3 regions of the Microbacterium sp. F2 genome follow, and region 3 is predicted to be linked to each of the others. Evidence: predicted binding sites of a transcription regulator. Region 3 holds the regulator's gene; each other region holds the start of a gene.
The links. Region 3 encodes HrcA, which represses chaperone genes, less so after heat shock. Its sites were predicted from a motif close to TTNGCACTCGNNNNNNNCGAGTGCNAA; they were not measured.
Positions count from the first base shown of each region.

Region 1 (7,646 bases), on a different contig from region 3:
TCGAGGTCTTCCGCGACTTCGCCGAACTCGCCGAGACCGAGCTGCTCGTGATCGATGAAGACACCACGGTCCGTGGCTTCCAGAAAGAGGTCCGCTGGAACCAGGCCTACTACCGCCTGGCGCAGGGTCTGTGACTCACCCTGCATCCGCGGTCAGGCAGACTGGCGATATGAATGATGAGTCCGTGGCCGTGATCCCGGCATCCGGAACGCAGTACACGATCACCGCTGGCGACTACGAGTCCACGATCGCAAGCGTCGGCGCGACCCTTCGAAGCCTCACCTACCGTGGCCGCGATCTTGTCGTACCGTTCGAGCCCGACATCGTCCGACCGTCCTTCCGCGGTGCCACGCTTGCGCCCTGGCCCAACCGCATCGTGGACGGTCGCTACGTGTTCCGGGGCCGTTCGTACGAGGTGGCTCTCACCGAACCGGGGCGCGGCCAGGCCCTCCACGGCCTCGCATCCTGGCTGGACTTCGCGCCCGTCGAGACGGCGGAGAGCTGGGTGACCCTCGGAGCCACGATCGAACCGCAGCAGGGGTATCCCTGGCGGATCCGTGTCGAGACGACGTTCGCGATCGGGGTGGACGGTCTCACTCAGCGGGTGAAGGCGACCAATCTGAGCCGCGACTTCGCGCCGTGGGGCACGGGTCCGCATCCGTATCTTCTCGCCCCGGGGACCCTGGATGACTGGATCTTCACGCTTCCGGCGTCCCAGGTGCTCACGGTCACCCCCGACCGGCTCTCTCCGGTCGGACTCCAGTCGGTGACTGCGGATGCCGAACGCTTCGATTTCCGTGAACCGCGGACTCTCGGTGCTGTCATGATCGACCACGCCTACACGGATCTCGTGCGCGACCGCGACGGACTCGTGACAGTCCGGGTGACCGATGCTCAGGGTGAGGGCACGTCGATCACGTGGGACTCGCGGTGCCCCTGGGTTCAGATCCACACGGCCGACCAGCCCGGCGGACCAGAGGCTCCCGGGCACCGAGCGGGTCTCGCCGTCGAACCGATGACATGCGCCCCCGACGCCTTCAACGATGAGAGCTACCCGTTCGACACGGGGCTCGCTGTGATCGCTCCGGGTGATGCTCACAAGGCGTCGTGGCGGATCGCTGCGCTTTCCTGAGAGTTAGCTGGAAGCGCAGGCCGCTTTCGCTCTAGGCTGTGGCCATGCTCGCAACTTCCATCACCGACCAGGCCAGTGTGTCCACCCTGTGGACGACGTCGCTCATCGGTCTTGCCATCTACGTCGTGGTCGCCATCGCTCTGTGGCGAGTCTTCTCGAAGGCGGGGTGGCCCGGCATCCTGGCGATCATACCGATCGTGAACATGTTCATCCTCGTGAAGATCGCCGGATACTCAGCCTGGCTCGGTCTGCTGTACTTCGTGCCCATCGCCAACCTGGTGCTCGCGATCATCGTGGCCATCAAGGTCGGAGAGAGGTTCGGCAAGGGAGGCGCCTTCTCGTTCTTCCTGCTGTTCCTCTTCCCGTTCATCGGGTACCTGATCCTCGGTTTCGGCGAGGCTAGCTACACCAAGCGCGCCTGAGTCAGATCCCACCACCTTCGCGGGCGCCGGCCATAGGTCGGCGCCCGCTCTCATGCCCCGATACCCTCTACGCAGGAGGTTGCGGATGGGCAGGACGGCCGATGCGATCGCCGAGGGCGTCATCATCGCCATCGCGGCGGCGCGCCTGAGCATCCGCAACCGGATTCTCGTCGACGCGATTCGCAACGACAGCACCTTCTCGGTCGACGCGGTGAAGCCGTTCGCGCGACAAACGCTCGAAGCGCTCGCCGACGAGCAGTCCGCGGCTGCCGACCGTGCCCGCGCCGACTGGCGCCGTGCGTGGGGGAAACAGTCAGATCCGAGCGGGACTCACGATTATCGTGGGCGTGACTCCCGGAATCTGAGGCGGCGCGCCCGACAGTACACGGGGGTCGCCAAGCAACTCCGTGAGCGGGCAACCGACGACGCGGCACTCGAGCAGCTGATCGAGCAGGCACGCGATGCCGCGTGGGGCGATGTCGAATCAAACCTTGAGCGACGCCTGATCGTCGAGGCGATGCGGCCGGATCTCGACCCCGATTATGCGTCGATGCGTGCTGCACGCATGCAATCGATCAGGCTCATCGACCTGCCTCGCCTCTCCTCTCACCAGCGCCGACTGAGCACCTCACAGGGGTCTGCACCCATGATCGATGTCGACGACTCCGGTCCGGTTCCCGATGGTGGGAGCCCCGAGGGCGAGTGAACCGCGGCGAAGCCGCCGACGATTCGCCGTGCGGGGCACTCGTGGGGTAATCTGGACGCTGGTTTGCTCGCAGAAACGCGCGGACCATGCGCCCGTAGCTCAATGGATAGAGCATCTGACTACGGATCAGAAGGTTGGGGGTTCGAGTCCCTCCGGGCGCGCACTGTGTTGAGACAGTGATGAGGTCCCTGAGCCCTGTGGCTCGGGGACCTTTTCGTTTCAGCGCGCGCTCACCGTGCGAAAGTCAGCGTTGCCCATAGACGAGTCGGGGGTGTTCTGCGACCGCGCGGAGTTGCGGTACCGGTTGCAGTACGAGGTGTGACAGAGGTAGCTGCCGCCGCGAAGGATGCGGGAGCTGCCGTTTTCGGGGCCGCGGGGATCGGCGTCCGTCGAGCGTGCGTAGTAGCCGGGATCGAACCAATCCGCACACCACTCCCAGACGTTGCCGACGGGCTGCCACAGGCCGTAGCCGTTCGGCTCAAAGGTGCGCACCGGGGCCGTCGTGAGGAAGCCGTCGTCGAGCGTGTTGACGCGGGGGAACGGACCCTGCCAGATATTGACGCGCCACATGCCATCGGCTTCCGGCTCCTCATCACCCCACGGGTACTTCTTCCCGTCGAGGCCGCCGCGGGCCGCATACTCCCACTCCGCTTCGGTGGGTAGACGCCTCCCCGCCCACGCGCAGTATGCCATCGCGTCGTTCCAGGAGACGTGGACGACGGGGTGATCGCCGAGCTCGTCGACCGACGAATTCGCGCCGCCCGGATGCCGCCAGTCGGCCCCACGAACTCCGAACCACCAGGGGGTTGCGGTGGGCTGCCCCATGATGTCGCTCTCGGGAGCCTGCAGCGCCAGGTGGAAGACGGCGGAGAACCCGAAGGTTTCGGCCTCCGTGAGATAGCCGGTGTCATCGACGAATCGCGCGAAATCGTCGTTCGTGACGCTCGTCGTGTCGATCTCGAACGCGCTGATCGAGACCTCGTGGCGCGGGGTCTCACCATCGCCGAGATTGGCGTCGCCCGACGAATCGCCCATCACGAAGCTGCCCGTGGGGATCTGCGCCTGGGGGATGCGGTGACGCGTACCCGAGGCGGAGGGGATCGCGGAGGCGGTGACCGGTGCCGTGCCGAGGGTCAGGAACTGCGATCGTCCCGGTGCGCCGCACGCGCACTCGGGTCCACATCCGCCCGCGGGTTCTGAGTCGGTGTCCATACGATCCTCCTCCAGCAGGCTACTGCGGCAAGCAGACGCGCACGCTCGATAGGGTTGTCTCACTCTCACCGGGAAGAGCGAGGAAGCGGATGCCTGGTCCGATGCCCCTGGACGGTGTCGTCGTCGCCGACCTCAGTCGCGTGCTCGCAGGTCCGCTGGCGGCATCCACGCTCGCCGACCTCGGTGCCGACGTGATCAAGGTGGAGCGCGCCGCATCGGGCGACGTCACTCGGCAGTGGGGTCCGCCATGGACAGGCAACTCCTCGTCGTACTTCGAGTCGGCAAATCGGGGAAAGCGCTCCATCGCGCTCGACTTCACTGACCCCGCCGATCTCGATCTTGCACGCCGACTCGTGTCGCGTGCCGATGTCGTCATCGAGAACTTTCTGCCCGACACTCTCGACCGGTTCGGGCTCGGCTACGAGAGTGTGCGTGCGCTCAACCCCGCCGTCGTCTATGCCTCGATCACGGGGTTCGGGAGTCAGGCCGGTGCCCGCGACGCGGGATACGACTTCCTCGTTCAGGCTGTGGGTGGGCTCATGGACATCACGGGCCCGCCAGGCTCCCCATCCAAGGTCGGTGTCGCTATCGTCGATGTGCTGACGGCGAAGGACGCCACTGTCGCCATCCTCGCCGCCCTTCACGAACGTGCCCGCAGCGGGCTCGGGCAACACGTCGAGGTCGCGCTCCTCTCGAGTCTGCTGGCAGCGCTCGTGAACCAAGGCTCGGGGTTTCTTGCGACCGGCAGCTCCCCGCGCTCGCTCGGCAATCGGCATCCATCGATCGCGCCGTACGAGGCGCTCGACACTGGCGAGGGAGTGCTTGCGCTCGCCGTGGGAAACGACGCGCAGTTCGCGAGGCTGTGCGAGATCGTCGGTGCCCCGGACCTTGCGGCTGATCCCCGCTTCGTCACGAATGCGCAGCGCGTCGCCCACCGGGATGAGCTGGCGGCAGCCCTCGAAGCTCGGCTGCACAGCGACACCGCGTCGTCGTGGGCGGCGCGTCTGATGGATGCCGGTGTGCCGGCGGGCACGATCGGCAGCGTCGCCGACGGCTTCGCCCTGGCAGAACGGCTCGGTCTCGAGCCCCGAGTTCCGGTCGCTGGCGGCACGGATCAGATCAGGTCTCCGCTGCGGTTCGAGCGGACGCCGATCGGCCGGTACGTGCGCCCGCCGCGGCTCGACGAGCACGGCGACGAGATTCGCCGGTGGCTTGCCGCCGACCCCGATCCGATCGGTCACGCGAGTGACCTGCCCGAAGGAGAAGCCCGTGGCAACCATGGATGACGTGATCGACATCGCCGGCATCGATGCTCTGCTCAGCGACGACGAGCGCGCAACCCGCGACGCCGTGCGCGCGTTCGTCGAACGGCGCGTGAGCCCGTTCGTGGCGGACTGGTTCGAGCGCGGCGAGATCGACGATCTGCGCGGGCTCGCGAACGACCTCGGGCAGCTGGGGGTACTCGGCATGCACCTCGAGGGGTACGGGTGTGCCGGAATGTCGGCCACCGAGTATGGCCTGGCATGCCTCGAGCTCGAAGCCGCCGATTCCGGCATCCGTTCGCTCGTGTCGGTGCAGGGGTCGCTGGCGATGTACGCGATCTGGCGCTGGGGGAGTGAGGAACACAAGCAGCGCTGGCTTCCCGGTATGGCTGCCGGTGACCTGATCGGATGCTTCGGTCTGACCGAACCGGATGCCGGCTCCGACCCCGCGAGCATGCGAACGCGAGCTCGCCGCGATGGCGAGGACTGGGTGCTCGAGGGCCGCAAGATGTGGATCACGAACGGGTCGGTCGCCGATGTCGCGATCGTCTGGGCGAACACCGATGGTGGCATCCGGGGGTTTGTCGTTCCGACGGACTCGGCGGGATTCTCGGCTCCCCAGATCCACCACAAGCTGTCGCTTCGGGCATCCGTGACCTCGGAACTCGTGCTCGACGCGGTGCGCCTGCCCGCGGATGCCGTGCTCCCCGAGGTGGTCGGGCTTCGCGGTCCGCTCAGCTGCCTCAACGAGGCGCGATACGGCATCACCTGGGGCGCGCTCGGTGCCGCGCGGTCGGCGCTGATCGCCGCGCTCACCTACGCGGGGGAGCGGATGCAGTTCGGCAAACCGATCGCGGCGTTTCAGCTCACGCAGCAGAAACTCGTCGACGCCGTCGTCGAGTATGAGAAGGGACTGCTGCTCGCGCTCCACCTCGCGCGTCGCAAGGATGCCGGCACGCTGACCCCGCAGCAGGTGAGCCTCGGCAAACTCAACAATGTGCGGGAGGCGCTGGAGATCTGCCGCACCGCCCGCACGATCCTTGGCGCAAACGGGATCTCACTCGAGTACCCCGTCATCCGGCACGCCGCGAACCTCGAGTCGGTTCTGACGTACGAGGGCACTGTCGAGATGCACACGCTCGTCCTCGGCCAGGCGATCACCGGCATCCCCGCCTTCCGCTGAGCGCAGGGATCCTGTTCGCCGAGAGCGAGTCATTTGCGCGCTCAGACAGCTGGCACTCGCATGTCGAGAGTGCTAATCTGAACTCAGTTGAGTCGAGGTGACTCAACTTCTAGAACTCGGTCGGATGCCGAATCCGACCCCGCTCATAAAGGAGACGAGATGGCAACCTATGACCCGCTCCGCGAGATGGAGCGATTCGCGAACGCACTCTTCGACGGCAACCGCCGCGGACCGCGTCAGATGCCGATGGACCTCTACCGTGACGGCGACCACTACGTGCTCTCCGCCGACCTTCCGGGGATCGACCCCGGTTCGGTCGACGTGGATGTCGACGGCCAGCTGCTCACGATCCGCGCCGAGCGCACGCTCACCTCGCAGGAGGGCGTCAAGTGGATCACGCGTGAGCGTGAGGCCGGCAGCTTCCTGCGCCAGCTGAGCCTCGGCCAGGGCGTCGACACCGAGGGCATCGCTGCCAGCTACGCGCACGGCGTGCTGACGGTCACGATTCCGGTGAGCCCCAAGGCCAAGCCGCGCAAGATCGACATCGCAACCGAGGCTCCGGCGACGATCACGGTCGACGAGTCCCACAGCGAGATCCAGGAGGCCGGCGCCAGCGCCTGACCTACTCTCCAGAAGCCCCCGGCCCGACAACGGACCGGGGGCTTCTGCGTGCTCGCGCGTGCGGCGGGATGAATAGTCCCCCGCCTCTAGGCTGGAGTGCGTGTCGACGACGACTCGTTTTTCCAGACAAGACTCTCGCAGTGAGATCACGGCTCCGGTCGAACTCACCCTTCCCGATGGGCGCCTGAACCCCGCCGCGGTCGGCTGGGCACGCTCCCCACTCATCCGGACTGACGGGATCGGGCCGCGACGGTCCTGGGGGCGCAACAAGCGGTGGGAGTACTGGAACATCATGACGCCGCGGTTCATCGTGGGCGTCACGGTGTCGTCCATCGACTACGCCGCGGTGCACGAGGTCTGGGTGTTCGATCGTGAGTCGAACGAGGCCGTCCATCGCGCGGCCACTGTCGTCCCCGCACGCGGCGTGAGCCTGCCCGGGTCGCTGGGACAGGGACCCGTTACGGCACGCGCCAAGGATCTTCGGATCGAGATCACCGAGGAGACAGGCGGCGTCCGGATGCGCGTCGAGGTCCCCCGCGCGTCCGTCGCTGTTTTCGCCGACAAGCCCGCCGGAAACGAGAGTCTCGCCGTCGTTGTGCCGTGGACCGACCGTCGATTTCAGTACACGGTCAAGGATGTCGCGCGTTGCGCGACCGGCACGATCGCCATCGACGGCGAGGTCTACGACCTGCCGGCGGGGGAGTCGTGGGCGGTGCTCGACCACGGTCGCGGGCGATGGCCCTACGACATCACCTGGAACTGGGGTGCGGGGTCTGGCCGCTACCGGGGCAGCGTGATCGGGATCCAGGTCGGCGGAAAGTGGACCGACGGCACCGGCGCCACCGAGAACGCGTTCTTCGTCGATGGACGGATGCACAAGATCCACGACGACGTGACGTGGGACTACGACCAGGCAGACTTTCTGAGCCCGTGGTCGGTGTGCGGCGGCGGTCTGGACGCGCGATTCGTCCCCTTCTATGACCGTGTTGCGCGAACGAACCTCGGCATCATTGCGGCGGCGACCGACCAGTGCTTCGGCGTGTGGTCAGGAACCTTCACGACGGCGAACGGCGAGGTCATCCCGTTCGAGGGCATCGAGGGATGGGCC
Region 1 is NZ_JBNVBV010000003.1:226,258-233,903, forward strand. It holds gene araA (L-arabinose isomerase) at 1-134, shown strand, start outside; gene ACQVDU_RS08795 (aldose 1-epimerase family protein) at 170-1,132, shown strand; gene ACQVDU_RS08800 (DUF5684 domain-containing protein) at 1,177-1,554, shown strand; gene ACQVDU_RS08805 (asparagine synthase) at 1,640-2,260, shown strand; tRNA gene ACQVDU_RS08810 (tRNA-Arg) at 2,349-2,421, shown strand; gene ACQVDU_RS08815 (formylglycine-generating enzyme family protein) at 2,480-3,472, opposite strand; gene ACQVDU_RS08820 (CaiB/BaiF CoA transferase family protein) at 3,562-4,758, shown strand; gene ACQVDU_RS08825 (acyl-CoA dehydrogenase family protein) at 4,751-5,917, shown strand; gene ACQVDU_RS08830 (Hsp20/alpha crystallin family protein) at 6,077-6,538, shown strand; gene ACQVDU_RS08835 (DUF2804 domain-containing protein) at 6,639-7,646, shown strand, end outside.
Region 1: the regulator HrcA is predicted to act here: its motif matches at 5,967-5,993, upstream of ACQVDU_RS08830 (Hsp20/alpha crystallin family protein).

Region 2 (7,646 bases), on a different contig from region 3:
TAGAGCAGAACGCGCGCCGCTGCCTGCAGATCTGCGACCGCGGCTACGTCCTCGATCAGGGCAAGGATGCCTACACCGGCACCGGCCGCGAGCTGCTGAACGACCCGAAGGTCATCGGCCTCTACCTCGGCACCCTCGGCGCCTAGCCGAGGCCTGACTGCACTGACGCGGCATCCGTCGCTCTTGCGGGCCCAGCCCCGTCGGCAACTCCTCAGTCCCGCCGGTCCGACGGCACAACTCGGACCGACTGAGGCGGGTATGACGCCGATCTCGAGGAGTTAGCCACACGAAACCCGCGGCTCGGCAACACACCGCGACCTGCGGGAGAGCGTGGCTAACTCGTCACAATCGACGCCTCGTCGGCTGGATTCGACAACTCTGCTGCCGCGCGGCCCGTGTTTGAGGAGTTAGCCGCAGGCCCGCGGGCACGGATGCCCACGCAACAGAAGCGGGGCCCCGACCCGAAGGTCGGAGCCCCGCTCGCTAGCCGTGAGGCTTACTCGTACGCGACGTAGTCGTTGTCTGCCGTGTACTGGTAGATGCCGATCGACGCCTCGGTCGGGTCGCCCACGTCGTCGAACGTGATCGGACCGGAGATACCGTCGTAGTCCGCAACTCCACCGCCGTTGATGATCTCGGCGCACTCGGCGAACGTGGTGCACTTCTCACCGTCGCCAGAGCCGCCGGAGACTTCCACCAGCTTGTCGGCGATCGCCACGCCATCCGTGGAGCCGGCGGCAAGCGACGCCAGCGCGAGCAGGATGACGGCGTCGTACGACTCGGCAGCGTAGCTGAACTCGGTCAGCTCCTCGTTGCCCTCATCGACCCAGAAGGTGTTGAGCGAATCGGTGAAGTCGGTGATCGTGTCGATCGAAAGGCCGGGAAGCGTTCCCTTGGCTCCTTCGAGCGAACCACCCACGTCGATGCCGTTGCTGCCGAACTGCGACAGGTTGCCGTCGACGAAGTAGAGCTTGTCGGCGGGCACGCCTGCGGCGAACAGCTCGGGCAGGATCGTCTTGACCTCTTCGAACGTGATCAGAGCGATCGCGTCGGGGTTGGCCGCGACGACCTCGGAGACCTGAGCCGAGAAGTTCGTGTCACCCGTGTTGTACGTGGGCTCGGCAACGACGGTGCCGCCGGCTGCCTCGAACGCGTCCTTGACGAAGCTCGCAAGACCGGTGCCGTACGAGTCGTTGAGGACGATCATGCCCAGGGTCTGCGCGCCCGACTCGGCGATCAGGTTTCCGAGCACCTCACCCTGCAGGGTGTCAGACGGTGCGGTACGGAAGTAGAGCCCGTTGTCGTCGTAGGTCGTGAATGCCGCCGAGGTGTTGGCGGGCGAGAACTGGATGACACCAGCGCCGACGACCTGGTCGATGAACTGCAGCGAGGTACCCGACGAGGCTGCACCGATGATCGCGGAGACGCCCTCGCCGAGCAGGCGCGGGATCTCGGTCTCGTAGGCCTTGTTGTCGGTGTCACCCGAGTCGCCCTGGATCATCTTGATGGTCACGCCGGCGTTCGCGGCGTTGACCTCGGATGCGGCGTACTCGGTACCCGCGATCTCCGGCGGGCCCAGGAAGGCCAGGTTGCCGGTGACAGGCAGCGCAGTGCCGATCTTGAGGTCGAGGGACTCGCCCGGCTCGGTGGTACCGCTCCCGCCACCGGATTCGCCGGCGCAACCCGCCAGGAAGACCGCGCTGACACCGACCACGGCGATACCGCCGAGGATCGAGCCGGCGCGGGATCGTGTGAAGACGCCCATGATGCTCCTTGCTGTGAATGGATGCGGGTCGTCAAGCGCCCGCACAGTGCCAATAACCTATCCGCGGACTGGTCTCGCGTGTGTTGCGGTGCGTTAACGATGTGTAACGCCGTCAAATCGTTACCTGGCGCTGGGATCCGTCGCGATCTGCGGGACGAGAAGGGCGCGGATGGGGGTATCGTTGAGATTCATACCCCATGGGGGTATTACAACCGCCGAACGCGCACGGGAGGAACCCGCCATGACAAACCACGAATACCTCGTCACCGGAATGACCTGCGGCCACTGCGAGCACGCCGTGCGCGACGAGGTCTCGCAGATCCCGGGAGTAACGGCTATCGAGGTGAGCGCCGCGACGGGCCTCCTGACGGTCACCGCCGACGCCCTCGACGACGACGCAGTACTGAGCGCGGTCGACGAGGCCGGATACCAGGCCGCGCGACTGTGACGACCCCCCTCGGCGTCGGCGGGGGCGGCTCCGCACCGATCGAGCTTCAGATCGGCGGGATGACGTGCGCCTCGTGCGCCGCGCGCATCGAAAAGCGGCTCAATCGGATGCCGGGGGTGTCGGCATCCGTCAACTACGCCACCGAGAAGGCCGTCGTCCACATTGACGACGCCCCGGCGGGGGTAGCCGATGCTGCAGCCCTCATCGCCGAGATCGAACGCACCGGCTACACGGCTGCCCTCCCCGCGCCGCCGACCCCGGAAAGGGATGAGCCAGAGACCGATCCCGAGCTCGCTTCGCTGCGTCAGCGTCTGATCGGTGCGGCGGTGCTGTCGGTACCGGTGATCCTGCTCGCGATGATCCCCGCGCTGCAGTTCACCTACTGGCAGTGGGCATCGCTCGCGCTGGCATCCCCCGTCGTGGTGTGGGCAGCCTGGCCGTTCCACCGCGCGACGGTGATCAACCTGCGCCACGGCGCCGTCACGATGGACACGCTCGTGTCGATGGGAGTCTCAGCCGCCTACCTGTGGTCGCTGTACGCGCTCTTCTTCGGGGGCGCCGGAATGCCGGGCATGACCCACGGCTTCACGTGGATCGCGCAGCCCGGCGAGGCCGGAAACACGATCTACCTCGAGGTCGCCGCGGGAGTGACAACGTTCCTGCTGCTCGGGCGCTACCTCGAGGTACGCGCGAAGCGGCGCGCAAGCCAGGCGGTTCGGGCACTCCTCGAGGTCGGCGCGAAGGATGCCGCGCTGCTGCGCGGTGGCGCCGAGGTGCGCGTTCCCGTCGCGCAGCTTCGGGCCGGTGACGAGTTCGTCGTGCGCCCCGGCGAGCGCATCGCGACCGACGGGGTCGTGGTCTCGGGAACATCAGCCGTGGACACCTCGACGATCACCGGAGAGTCGGTTCCCGTCGAGGTCCACGACGGTGACGCGGTCATCGGCGCGACAGTCAACGTCGGTGGTCGCCTCGTCGTGCGCGCTACGCGTGTCGGCGAGCAGACGCAGCTGGCACAGATGGCTCGCCTGGTCGAACAGGCGCAGGCGGGCAAGGCCGAGGTGCAGCGACTGGCCGACCGCGTCGCCGGGGTGTTCGTACCGATCGTGATCGTGATCGCCGTCGGGACCCTCGTTACCTGGCTCCTGCTTGGCGGCGGCACCGCGATGGCGCTGACGGCTGCGATCGCCGTGCTGATCATCGCCTGCCCGTGCGCGCTGGGGCTCGCGACACCGACAGCGCTCCTCGTCGGGAGCGGCCGGGGCGCGCAGCTCGGCATCCTCATCAAGGGGCCGCAGATTCTGGAGTCGACCCGGCGCGTCGACACCGTCGTGCTCGACAAGACCGGCACCGTCACCGAGGGGCGGATGACGCTTATCGGTGTTGTTCCGGCAGCGGGCGAGGATGCCACCCAGGTGCTGCGCCTGGCTGGAGCGGTGGAGTCGGCATCCGAGCACCCCATTGCCCAGGCCATCGCAGGTTCGGCGGCGGCGGCCGGAGACCCGCTTCCCGAGGTCGCGTCCTTCTCGTCGGTGCCGGGACGAGGAGCGACGGGGGTCGTCGAAGGCCACGCCGTCGCGGTCGGCTCGCTGGGCTTGATGGCCGACTGGTCAGTGCATCCGGATGCCGAGATTACGGCATCCGTCGAGCGCGCCGGAGCGAACGGGACGACAGCCGTCGTGGTCGCGTGGGATGGGAAAGCTCGTGGCATCCTGAACGTCGCAGATTCGGTGAAGCCCTCGAGCAGGGAGGCCGTCGCCCGGCTGCGCGCGCTCGGGCTGGAGCCGATCCTGCTGACCGGCGACCACGAGGCCGTGGCGCGTCGGGTGGGCGACGAGGTCGGCATCCGCGAGGTGATCGCCGGTGTGCTGCCGGCCGAGAAGGCCGCACAGATCGAGGCGCTTCAGGCAGGCGGCCGGGTCGTGGCGATGGTCGGCGATGGCGTCAATGACGCTGCAGCGCTCGCGCAGGCAGACCTTGGCATCGCGATGGGCACGGGCACGGATGCCGCCATCGAGGCATCCGACCTGACGCTGGTGCGCGGAGACCTCCTGGGCGCGGTCGACGCCATCCGGCTGTCGCGGGCGACGCTGCGGACGATCCGTGGGAACCTCTTCTGGGCGTTCGCGTACAACGTCGCGGCGATTCCGCTGGCTGCCCTGGGGCTCCTGAACCCCATGATCGCCGGGGCGGCAATGGCGGCATCCAGCGTCTTCGTCGTCGGCAACAGCCTGCGACTGCGCCGCTTCCAGAGCATCGACCCGGCAGTCGCCCCGTCACGCACACGCACGAAAGAACGGAGCCCGCGATGAGCGACACTCTCGAGACCACCCCGCACGAGGGCGGAGCGACGGATGACGAGCACGGTGCTCACGAGCCGGAGGCGCACCACGGGTACATCGGCGACAAGCAGCGATACCTGAACCGGCTCAAGCGCATCGAAGGACAGGCTCGCGGCATCCGTTCGATGGTGGAGGACGAGAAGTACTGCATCGACATCCTCACGCAGATCAGCGCGACCACTGCCGCGCTGGAGTCTGTCGCGCTCGGGCTTCTCGAGGACCACTTGCGTCACTGTGTCGTGGATGCCGCGCGGCAGGGCGACGAGCAGGCCGAGGAGAAGATCCGCGAAGCCTCGGCAGCCATCGCCCGCTTCGTGCGCTGACGCCGGGCCTCAGCGCACGCTGGCGCCAGCCGAGTCAGCTGTATTCGGCGACGTCGCTGACGCCGCGCGCGCGTCGCGCGAAGACGACCGAGTCGACAGTCAGCACCGCGAGCGCTACCCACACGAGACCGAAGCCGATCCACCGCTCGGGCGGCATCGGCTCACCGAGGATCCACGCCCCGGTGATGAACTGCATGATCGGCGCTATGAACTGCAGCAGTCCGACGACGGTGAGCGGCACACGCCGCGCTCCGGCGGCGAACAGCAGCAACGGCACGGCCGTCGCGGCGCCCGCGAGGCTCACCAGCACGACATGCCAGACCCCGTACGCGCCGACCGTGAGACCGCTCGTCAGTGACGTGACCACCAGCAGCACGATCGCGAGCGGTGTGAGCCACGCCGACTCGAGGGTGAGGCCGCTGACGGCATCCACCGACGGCCCGATGCGCTTCTTGATCAGGCCATAGACGCTGAAGGATGCCGCGAGCGTGAGAGCTACCCACGGCACCGAGTTATAGCCGACGATCGTGACGATCACAGCGATGCCTGCGATCGCGATGGCGATCCACTGCGTCACACGCAACCGCTCGCGCAGCACGATGACACCGAGCAACACCGTGGCGATCGGGTTGATGAAGTAGCCGAGGCTCGTCTCGATGACGTGACCCGACAGGGTCGCGAGGATGAACACCTGCCAGTTGACGTAGATGACAGCTCCCGCCAGCGCCGTCCAGCCGAGCAGGCGCGGCTGACGCACGATCGCGAGGAACGGACGCCACGCGCGCATGACGGTGAGCAGGAAGATGCAGAAGACGAGGGAGAGCAGGATCCGCCATCCCACCAACTCCCACCCGGTGATCGGGGCGAGCAGGATGAAGTAGAGCGGCAGGAAGCCCCAGAGGAAATAGGCCGAAAACGCGAAGACGCCACCGACGAGCCTCTCGCGCGCGGCATCCGCCGGTGCTTCCTGGGCCAGCTGCGCGGCATCCGACCCGGCGATCTCGGCGGCACCGGATGCCGGAATGTCACCGGTCACTGGCGCGGAACCCCTGTCTCCCGGATTCGATTCGCGCGTCACCTATTCAGACTAGGGCGCGCCGACGACACCACGGCGCACGTCCGACGAGCGCGGACAGAGCTCGACGGCCGAATCCCGGCCGATTCCTGCCATGCCCCGCGAGGCGAGGGACCGTCCCCGGCCACAACAAGAGACGGGGCCCGGATGCCACAGCATCCGAGCCCCGTCGAAGAGTTGTCGACTCAGCGGACGACGACCGCCAGCACGTCACGGGCCGAGAGCACCAGGTACTCGTCAGCGCCGAACTTCACTTCGGTCCCGCCGTACTTGCTGTAGATGACGCGGTCACCGACGGCGACGTCGAGCGGAACGCGGTTGCCGTTGTCATCGATACGACCGGGTCCGACCGCGACGACCTCGCCCTCCTGGGGCTTCTCCTTCGCGGTGTCGGGGATGACCAGACCACTCGAGGTGGTCTGCTCGGCCTCGACCTGCTTGATGACGATGCGGTCCTCGAGCGGCTTGATGGAAACCGACACGGGTCTACCTCTGCTTTCCTTGAGATACCAAGACTCGTTAGCAACCTCACACCGAGAGTGCTAACGCAAGTGTATTGAAGCTCTGGCACTCACGCAACGCGAGTGCCAATCCAGATGCCGAACTGCTGACGCTCTCTCACCTTCTTCGTCTTCGCCGCGCCTGCACGATGAGAGTCCTGCCATGCGCGACGACTTAACCTGGTATATGAATCATCTTTCAGTTACCGTGAGTGCCGTGCGATGACGCACCTCGGCATCCGCTCACTGACGAGGGATGCCCGTGCTCCGACCGGGACGACCGCGCGAAGGCGCCCGGGGCGATGGCCGGGGCGCCGACGAAGGGATGACGCATGATCTCTCGTATTCGACAGCGCGCACTCGGCGCGCTCCTGGCGGCCGGCTTGGCGGTGGCGGGACTCGCGGCCGCAGCCCCCGCCGCCCAGGCGATCACCTGCCCTCCGGGTTTCGAGACCCTGCCGGGCTGCACCAACGGCGGCGGATCTGGCGGTGGCTCGACCGGCGGCACTGGCACCTGGACGACCGAAACGATCGCCGGGATGTCGGTGCGGCTATACACGCCGACGACGGCTGCCGCGCTTCCCGCCGGCCGCGCGCTGATGATCTCGCTCCACGGATGCGTACAGAAGGCATCCGACCTGCAGTCCGCCGGCAACTGGGCACAGACTGCTGACGAGTACGGCATGGTCGTCGCGCTGCCGGATGCCCCGAACGGCGGTGTGATCCTCGGCTGCTGGGACTACTACGACGCGAACCACTCGCGCACCGCCCCGTCGCGCCACGACGACAACCTGCTCTCGCTGGCCTCGACGCTCACCGCCCGCGCGAGCCTGGGTATCGACGCCGACCAGGTGTACGTGTCGGGACTCTCTTCGGGCGGTGGCCAGACGATGGTCATGGGATGCCTCGCGCCTGACGTGTTCGCCGGGATCGGCATCAACGCCGGACCGACGGTGGGCACCACCTCGGGTCAGATCTCGTCGGTCGCGGTATCGAAGAACCAGGGAGTATCGACGTGCACGGGCTTCGCCGGCTCGGCATCCGGGTCATTCGACACGCAGCTGACCTCGGTCGTCTACGGCAGCAATGACTCGACAGTTGCGCCCGGGTACAACACGCTGAACGGGCAGATCATGGCCGACATCTACGACGCCGACCAGACCTCGAGCTTCGGCCTGTCGGGCCTTGCTGGAACG
Region 2 is NZ_JBNVBV010000002.1:76,466-84,111, forward strand. It holds gene ACQVDU_RS05390 (ABC transporter ATP-binding protein) at 1-146, shown strand, start outside; gene ACQVDU_RS05395 (ABC transporter substrate-binding protein) at 497-1,765, opposite strand; gene ACQVDU_RS05400 (heavy-metal-associated domain-containing protein) at 2,007-2,213, shown strand; gene ACQVDU_RS05405 (heavy metal translocating P-type ATPase) at 2,210-4,522, shown strand; gene ACQVDU_RS05410 (metal-sensitive transcriptional regulator) at 4,519-4,875, shown strand; gene rarD (EamA family transporter RarD) at 4,910-5,875, opposite strand; gene groES (co-chaperone GroES) at 6,136-6,432, opposite strand; gene ACQVDU_RS05425 (extracellular catalytic domain type 1 short-chain-length polyhydroxyalkanoate depolymerase) at 6,783-7,646, shown strand, end outside.
Region 2: the regulator HrcA is predicted to act here: its motif matches at 6,515-6,541, upstream of groES (co-chaperone GroES).

Region 3 (7,646 bases):
ACTCGTTGGTGATTTCGATCGTCATCGGCGTCCTCGCTTGGGCATGTGATCGCGCGGACCGGAAGGGCGGCTCGCCCCTCGGCGCTCAGCACGATTGCTGAGTTCGCTCGCCTCGTCGCGTTCCCGCTTTGCTGACAGTCGCTGCTCGTCGTACTCGGAGTAGGCGTCGACGATCCTGCCGACAAGCGAGTGGCGCACGACGTCATCGCTCGTGAGGTATGCGAAGTGGATGTCGTCGATCCTGCTCAGCACCTTCGTCACCAGGCGCAGACCCGACGCCCCCTGGGGCAGGTCGATTTGCGTGATGTCGCCCGTGACCACCATTTTCGTGTTGAAGCCCAGGCGAGTCAGGAACATCTTCATCTGTTCGGGGGTGGTGTTTTGAGCTTCGTCCAGAACAACGAAGGAGTCGTTCAACGTGCGGCCGCGCATGTATGCGAGGGGGGCAACCTCGATCGTGCCCGTCGCCATGAGCTTGGGCACGATCTCTGGATCCATCATTTCGTTGAGCGCGTCGTAGAGCGGACGCAGGTACGGGTCGATCTTGTCGGTCAGCGTTCCAGGAAGAAAACCGAGGCGCTCGCCGGCTTCGACGGCGGGCCGGGTCAGGATGATGCGGCTGACCTCTTTGCGCTGCAGCGCCTGCACGGCCTTGGCCATGGCCAGATAGGTCTTGCCCGTACCGGCCGGCCCGATCCCGAACGTGATCGTCGTTTGCTCAATCGCATCCACATAGGACTTTTGCCCCAGCGTCTTGGGACGGATGACTCGACCACGGCTCGAGAGAATCGCTTCGCCGAGCACCTCGGACGGACGCGGGTTGCCATCGCTTCGCAGGATACGGTTCGAGCTGGAGACATCCGCTGGTGCCAGATCGTGGCCGGTGCGGGTCATGGTGAGCAGTTCTTCGACGAGTTCCCGTGCCGCAGCGACAGCCACCGCACTGCCGGCGAGGGTGATCTCGTTCCCGCGGACGTGTACGTCGACATCCGGATGCTCGCGCTCGACGACGCGCAGCAGCCGGTCTTGCGGCCCCAGAAGCTGGACCATGGCGACACCGTCGGCGAACAACCGCTCCGTGACGCGATCTTCGGATTCCGCGCGGCTGTCCGGATCAGCCACCGAGACTGCCTTCTGCGAGGTCGCCGCCGAGCACGTGGGCATGCACGTGGAAGACTGTCTGCCCCGCGCCAGACCCGGTGTTGAACACCAGTCGGAAATCACCGCTGCCGTGCTCTGCAGCGGCATCCTTGGCCACGGCCACCATCTCGGCGAGCAACGCAGGATCACCCGCGGCAAGCTCGGTGACATCGCGGTATTCGGCGGTCTTGGGAATCACAAGCAGGTGCAGCGGCGCCTGCGGAGCGATATCGCGGATGACGAACACGTTCTCGGTCTCGCTGAGGATCTCTGCGGGAATCTCGCCACGCAGGATACGAGTGAAGACGGAGGGCTCGGTCATGCTCTCAGTCTACCGACGGCCTCTCCCACGGGCCCAGCTACCGCCGGTACAGTCACCACCGGCCGAGGCTGGCGCTGAGCACCGCGATCGCTGCGGGACCTGCCGTCGAGGTACGCAGGACGTGGTCACCCAAGCGCACGAGCGTCGCGCCGGCAGCTTCGAGTGAGTTCAACTCGCCGGCGTCGATCCCACCTTCAGGTCCGACGACCAGGGCGATGTCGCGACCGTCGGTCTGCTCGGGCTTCCACTCGGTCAGGCGTACCGTCGCTGTCGGCTCGAGCACGAGCATCCGGGTCGTCGCTGCCCGCGCGCACAACTGCACCGTCGTCACCGGCGCGCCGACCTCGGGAAGCCACGCGCGGTGCGCCTGCTTGCCCGCTTCTCGTGCGATCTGGCGCCAGCGGGCGACGCCCTTCTCACGCTTGGCCGCGTCCCAGCGCGACACGCTGCGGGCAGCCTGCCAGGGCGTGATGACATCCGCGCCCAGTTCCGTCGACGCTTGGACCGCCAGTTCGTCGCGGTCGCCTTTCGCGAGCGCCTGGACGAGTTCGATCCGCACGGATGGGCGGGGTAGGTCCTCCCGGTTCGTGACACGCACGACGACCTCGCGCGCCGCGACTGCCTCGCACGTGCCTTCGATCCACACGCCGGCGCCGTCACCGAGCGTCACGGTCTCCCCCACACGGACCCGACGTACCGTGGCTGCGTGATGCGCCTCAGCACCAGTGAGGGTCACGGTCTGGCCGGTCTCGGCGTCCAGTCGTTCGTCGACGACGAAGTGAAGCGGCACGATCAGCCGTTCCGGAACCGATCGCGCAACTTCGAGAACAGACCCTGATGGAATTCAGCCAGGTGGGGCGCAGGTGCCTTCGTCCGCTTGGCGAACTCCTCGATGAGAGCCCGTTCCTTGGCGTCGAGCTTCGTCGGTGTGACCACATGAACACCCACGCGCAGATCACCGCGTGAATTGCCACGCAGCGGTGTGATGCCTCGACCCTTGATGGTCAGCACGTCGCCTGATTGAACACCGGGACGCACCTCGAGGTCCACCGGTCCGTCCAGGCCCTCGATCGTCGTGGCCGCGCCGAGAACGGCATCCGGCATCGAGACTTCGAGGGTTGCGAGCAGGTCGTCACCTTCGCGGCTGAACACCGGATGCGTCGCGACAGAGACCTCGATGTACAGGTCGCCCCGCGTGCCGCCGCCCGGTCCGACTTCACCCGATCCGGGAAGTTGTAGGCGCAGGCCCGTGTCAACACCGGCCGGAATGTCGATCGACACAGTGCGACGAGCCCGAACGCGACCCTGCCCCTGACACGTCGCGCACGGATAGGGGATCGTCGTGCCGTACCCCTGACATGTGCCGCACGGCTGGGAGGTGACGACGTTGCCAAGGAGGCTTCGTACGGTGCGCTGGATGTGGCCCGTGCCATGGCAGATATCGCAGCGAACCGGCGTCGTTCCGGGTTGCGTACAGGAACCATTGCAGGTCTCGCACATGACGGCGGTGTCGACGTCGATGTCGCGATGGACACCGAAAACGACATCCTTCAGGTCGAGGTCGACGCGAACCAGCGCATCCTGGCCCCGCTCTTTGCGAGACCGCGGGCGCCCGCCGCGAGCAGCGCCCCCTCCCCCGAAGAAGCTCTCGAAGATGTCGCTGAAGCCACCGAAGTCGCCGGCTCCGCCGAAACCACCGTTCTGGCCGCCGCCCATGTCGTAGCGCTGGCGCTGCTGCGGGTCACTGAGCACGTCGTAGGCATGCGTGACGAGTTTGAACCGCTCGGCAGCGTCCTCCCCCGGGTTCACATCCGGGTGAAGCTCTCGGGCCAGGCGGCGATATGCCTTCTTGATCTCTTCGGGCGACGCGTCTCGCGACACGCCAAGGACCTCGTAGTGGTCAGCCACGGTCACCTTTCTGCATCCCGCGTGTTGTCGCGGGCAGTTCGTACGGGCTCATCGGCCCTTTTCGTCCTCGGCGAGCAGCCCCGTGAGGTAGCGCGCTACTGCACGTACCGCCGCGAGGTTGCTGGGATAGTCCATTCGAGTCGGGCCCATCAGCCCGACGCGTGCCCGCGCGCCCGTCGCATCGTAGTCACTTGCGATGACGGATGCCTCCGACAGCCCGAACGCCTCGTTCTCACGTCCGATGCTGGCTGCGAGCCCGTTGTCATCGGCGACCATCTCCCCCATCAGGCGAAGGATCGTCACCTGCTCTTCGATCGCCTCCAGAAGCGGGTAGATGCTTCCGCGGAAGTCGCTCTCGCGACGCGCGAGATTTGCCGCGCCAGCCATCACGAGCCGATCCTGACGGAACTCGTCAAGCTCCTCCTGCACGACTCGAAGGATCTCGGTGACCGCCGACTGGTGGGCGGTGCGCACGTCACTGTCTGCTTGCTCCTCGACGCGCTTCGCCCCCTGACGGACGCTGCGGCCGACAAGCAGTGTCGACACCTCGGCGCGAACGCGCGCGAGATCTGACTCGTCGAGGGCCACGGTCAGAAGCGCGAGGCGTTGTGACACACGTCCCGTATCGGTGACGACGATGACAAGCACCCGGGTGGGCTCAAGTGCCACGAGCTCAACGTGCGTGATGGTCGCCTTGGCAAACGAGGGATACTGCACGATGGCCACCTGGCCGGTGAGCTGTGTGAGTGCCCGCACCGTTCGCGCCAGAGCGTCATCCAGGTCTCCGGGCCCCTGCAGGAAGCTCGCGATGGCTGCGCGCTGGGCCGGTGAAAGGGGCCGGATCTCGGCGAGGTGGTCGACGAAGACGCGGTAGCCCTTGTCGGTCGGGACGCGCCCCGACGAGGTATGGGGTGCCGCGATGAGTTCTTCGTCTTCGAGAAGCGCCATGTCGTTGCGGATCGTGGCCGCTGATACGCCGAACGCGTGACGCTCGACGATGGCCTTGCTTCCGACGGGCTCGCGGGTATCGACGTAGTCCTGCACGATAGCCCGCAGGACCTGAAGCCCACGCTCGCTGACCATGTCGCCTCCTTCCGCATCCGGCGTCGGCCGTTACAGCGGCTCGACGTGGCACTGGCACTCACATCCTCAGAGTGCCAATTCTAGCGGATGCCTCTCCCCCACGCCCTGGATCACGCGGTCAGCGCGCGGACTACCGCGTCAGCCAGCAGTCGCCCGGCACGAGTGAGCACAAGGGTCCCCCGCACCGCCTCGCGACCGTCGACGAGTCCATCCGCGACGAGACCGGCAACGGCTTGTCGGCTCTGCCATGCCAGCTGCGAAACCGGCAGACCCTCCACCGTACGCACCCGCAGCATCACGCGCTCGAGCAGTCGCGCCTCCTCATCGGGGACCTCCAAGCCCGCCCCCGGTGAATCGCCGGCAGCGAGCCGCTGCGCGTAGGCAGCAGGATGCCTGACATTCCAGAACCGCACGCCTCCGACGTGGCTGTGGGCGCCAGGACCGAAACCCCACCAGTCGTGGCCGTGCCAGTACGCAAGGTTGTGCCGCGAACGGTCGGCGGGGGTCCTCGCCCAGTTGGACACCTCGTACCAGTCGTAGCCGGCCTCCTCGAACGCTGTGTCAGCGTGCTCGTACATGGCAGCCTGCAGATCGTCGTCGGGTGTGGCGAGTTCTCCGCGTCGGATGCGGCGCTCCAGCGCAGTGCCCTCTTCGACGATCAGCGCATATGCCGAGATGTGGTCAGTCTCCAGCGCAAGGGCGGCCTCGACGCTGCGTCGCCAGTGATCGAGGGTCTCGTCTGGCGCGCCGTAGATGAGGTCGACACTTACTGCCAGACCACTGTCTCGTGCGGCGCGCACCGCCGTCGCAACGTTTTCGGGTCGGTGCGTCCGGTCGAGCGTCCGAAGCACCTCCGGCACCGCTGACTGCATCCCGATCGACAACCTCGTGACTCCCGCACCGGCCAGTTCCTCGGTGACCTCAGGTGTGACAGTGTCGGGGTTCGCCTCCACGGTGACCTCGGCATCCGGCTCGAGCCCGAAGCGATCCCGCAGGCTTACCAGAATGACTGCGAGGTCGCGGGCAGGAAGCAGCGTCGGCGTTCCCCCGCCGAAGAACACCGTGCTCAGTGGCCTCGGATGGGCAGAAAGGACGCCCGACGCGAGGTCGATCTCTCGAAGCAGCGTCCCCGCATAGTCCTCGCGGCGCGCGCCACGCAACTCCTCGGCCGTGTAGGTGTTGAAGTCGCAGTAGCCGCAGCGGACGCGGCAGAACGGAATATGGACGTATGCAGACAGCGGGGCGGTGGGGTCGATGACCGCCCCGGGAAGCGATCCGTCGCGCGGAACGGGATCGCCGAGGGGAAGCGCTGCGCCCATCAGGGAGCGAACAGCGGCGATACCGCCGTCAGGTAGGCCCGGAAGAGCCGTCGCCGCCGCCCGCGGACGAAGCGCGGTACCAGCCGGTACAGCGTCGATACGGGACGGTCAAATGCGCGCACGGTGAACCAGACCTCGTCGTTATCGCGCCACTCGACCAGGAACAGCTCCTCGCCGCTGACGACAGAGCCGCCCACGGTGCCGAGCGCATAAGCCGTGCGCCGGGGTTCTTCGACGGCCAGAATGACGCGCAGTTCGGCATCCGCGCGGTAGCCGCTGAGCCGGCCGGTGACATGCACTGTAGCGCCGGCGCTGACATACGGAGTGCCCTCGGCGTCGAAACGCTGCTCGGCGTCGCGTCGCGACGGCGCTATCGGCGCGCCATCCGAGTCGTACGCGACGCCGGCGTAGCCGGACCCGGATGCCGGACGGATGTCGGCCAACGACAACCCGGCCCCGCGCAGCGGCGCCCATGACAAGAGCGACTCGGTCGCCGACTCGAATCGTGCCTGACCGCTACCGATCCGCCAGGACTCCTCGGCGGGGACGCTCTTCTCCGGCGGGTACTGCATGAGGTCGGTAGCCTGTGTGGCCCCGACTGCTGCATAGTCGACGGTCTCGTCCCGGAAGGTTCCGCGGCGCATGGCGATCAGACTACTTGTCTTTACCCTCGACGTCCCCCGAGAGCGCTGCGATGAACGCCTCCTGGGGGACCTCGACGCGACCGACCATCTTCATGCGCTTCTTGCCCTCTTTCTGCTTTTCGAGCAGCTTGCGCTTGCGGGTGATGTCACCGCCATAGCACTTGGCCAGCACGTCCTTACGGATCGCGCGGATGTTCTCGCGGGCGATGATCCGCGCCCCGATGGCGGCCTGGATGGGCACTTCGAACTGCTGGCGCGGGATGAGCTTGCGGAGGCGCTCAGTCATCATCGTGCCGTACCCATACGCCTTGTCGCGGTGGACGATGGAGCTGAAGGCATCCACCTTCTCACCCTGCAAGAGGATGTCGACCTTCACGAGATCGGCGGTCTGCGACCCAGCCGGCTCGTAGTCCAGGCTCGCGTAACCCTGCGTCTTGGACTTGAGCTGATCGAAGAAGTCGAAGACGATCTCACCGAGCGGCATGTTGTAGCGCAGCTCTACGCGGTCCTCGCTCAGGTAGTCCATACCGAGCAGCGACCCGCGTCGGGACTGGCACAGCTCCATGACCGTACCCACATAATCCTTGGGCAACAGGATGCCGACCTTCACCACTGGTTCCGACACCTCGGCAACCCGACCGTCGGGGTATTCACTGGGGTTGGTGACGGTGACAGTCTCTCCGGTGTCGGTTGTGACCGTGTAGGTCACCGACGGCGCGGTGGTGATCAGGTCGAGGTCGAACTCGCGCGAGAGTCGCTCAGTGATGATTTCCAGGTGCAGGAGCCCGAGGAACCCGCAGCGGAAGCCGAAGCCCAGCGCAACCGAGGTCTCGGGTTCGTACTGCAGTGAGGCATCCGAGAGCTTGAGCTTGTCGAGCGCTTCGCGCAGATCGGCGTAATCGCTGCCGTCGATCGGGTAGATGCCCGAGAAGACCATGGGCTTGGGGTCGGTGTAGCCCGGAAGGGCATCGGATGCCGGCTTGCGCTGGTTCGTGATCGTGTCGCCGACCTTCGACTGGCGCACGTCCTTCACGCCGGTGATCAGATACCCCACTTCGCCGACGCCGAGGCCCTTGGTCGGGGTCGGTTCGGGACTGGAGACTCCGATCTCCAGAAGATCGTGCGTTGCCCGGGTCGACATCATCTGGATGCGCTCGCGCGGTTCGAGCTTGCCGTCCACCATCCGCACGTAGGTCACGACGCCGCGGTAGGCGTCGTAGACGGAGTCGA
Region 3 is NZ_JBNVBV010000001.1:655,492-663,137, reverse strand. It holds gene ybeY (rRNA maturation RNase YbeY) at 1-25, opposite strand, end outside; gene ACQVDU_RS03320 (PhoH family protein) at 22-1,050, opposite strand; gene ACQVDU_RS03315 (HIT domain-containing protein) at 1,115-1,462, opposite strand; gene ACQVDU_RS03310 (16S rRNA (uracil(1498)-N(3))-methyltransferase) at 1,515-2,252, opposite strand; gene dnaJ (molecular chaperone DnaJ) at 2,255-3,370, opposite strand; gene hrcA (heat-inducible transcriptional repressor HrcA) at 3,419-4,453, opposite strand; gene hemW (radical SAM family heme chaperone HemW) at 4,564-5,772, opposite strand; gene ACQVDU_RS03290 (DUF1990 family protein) at 5,772-6,416, opposite strand; gene lepA (translation elongation factor 4) at 6,427-7,646, opposite strand, start outside.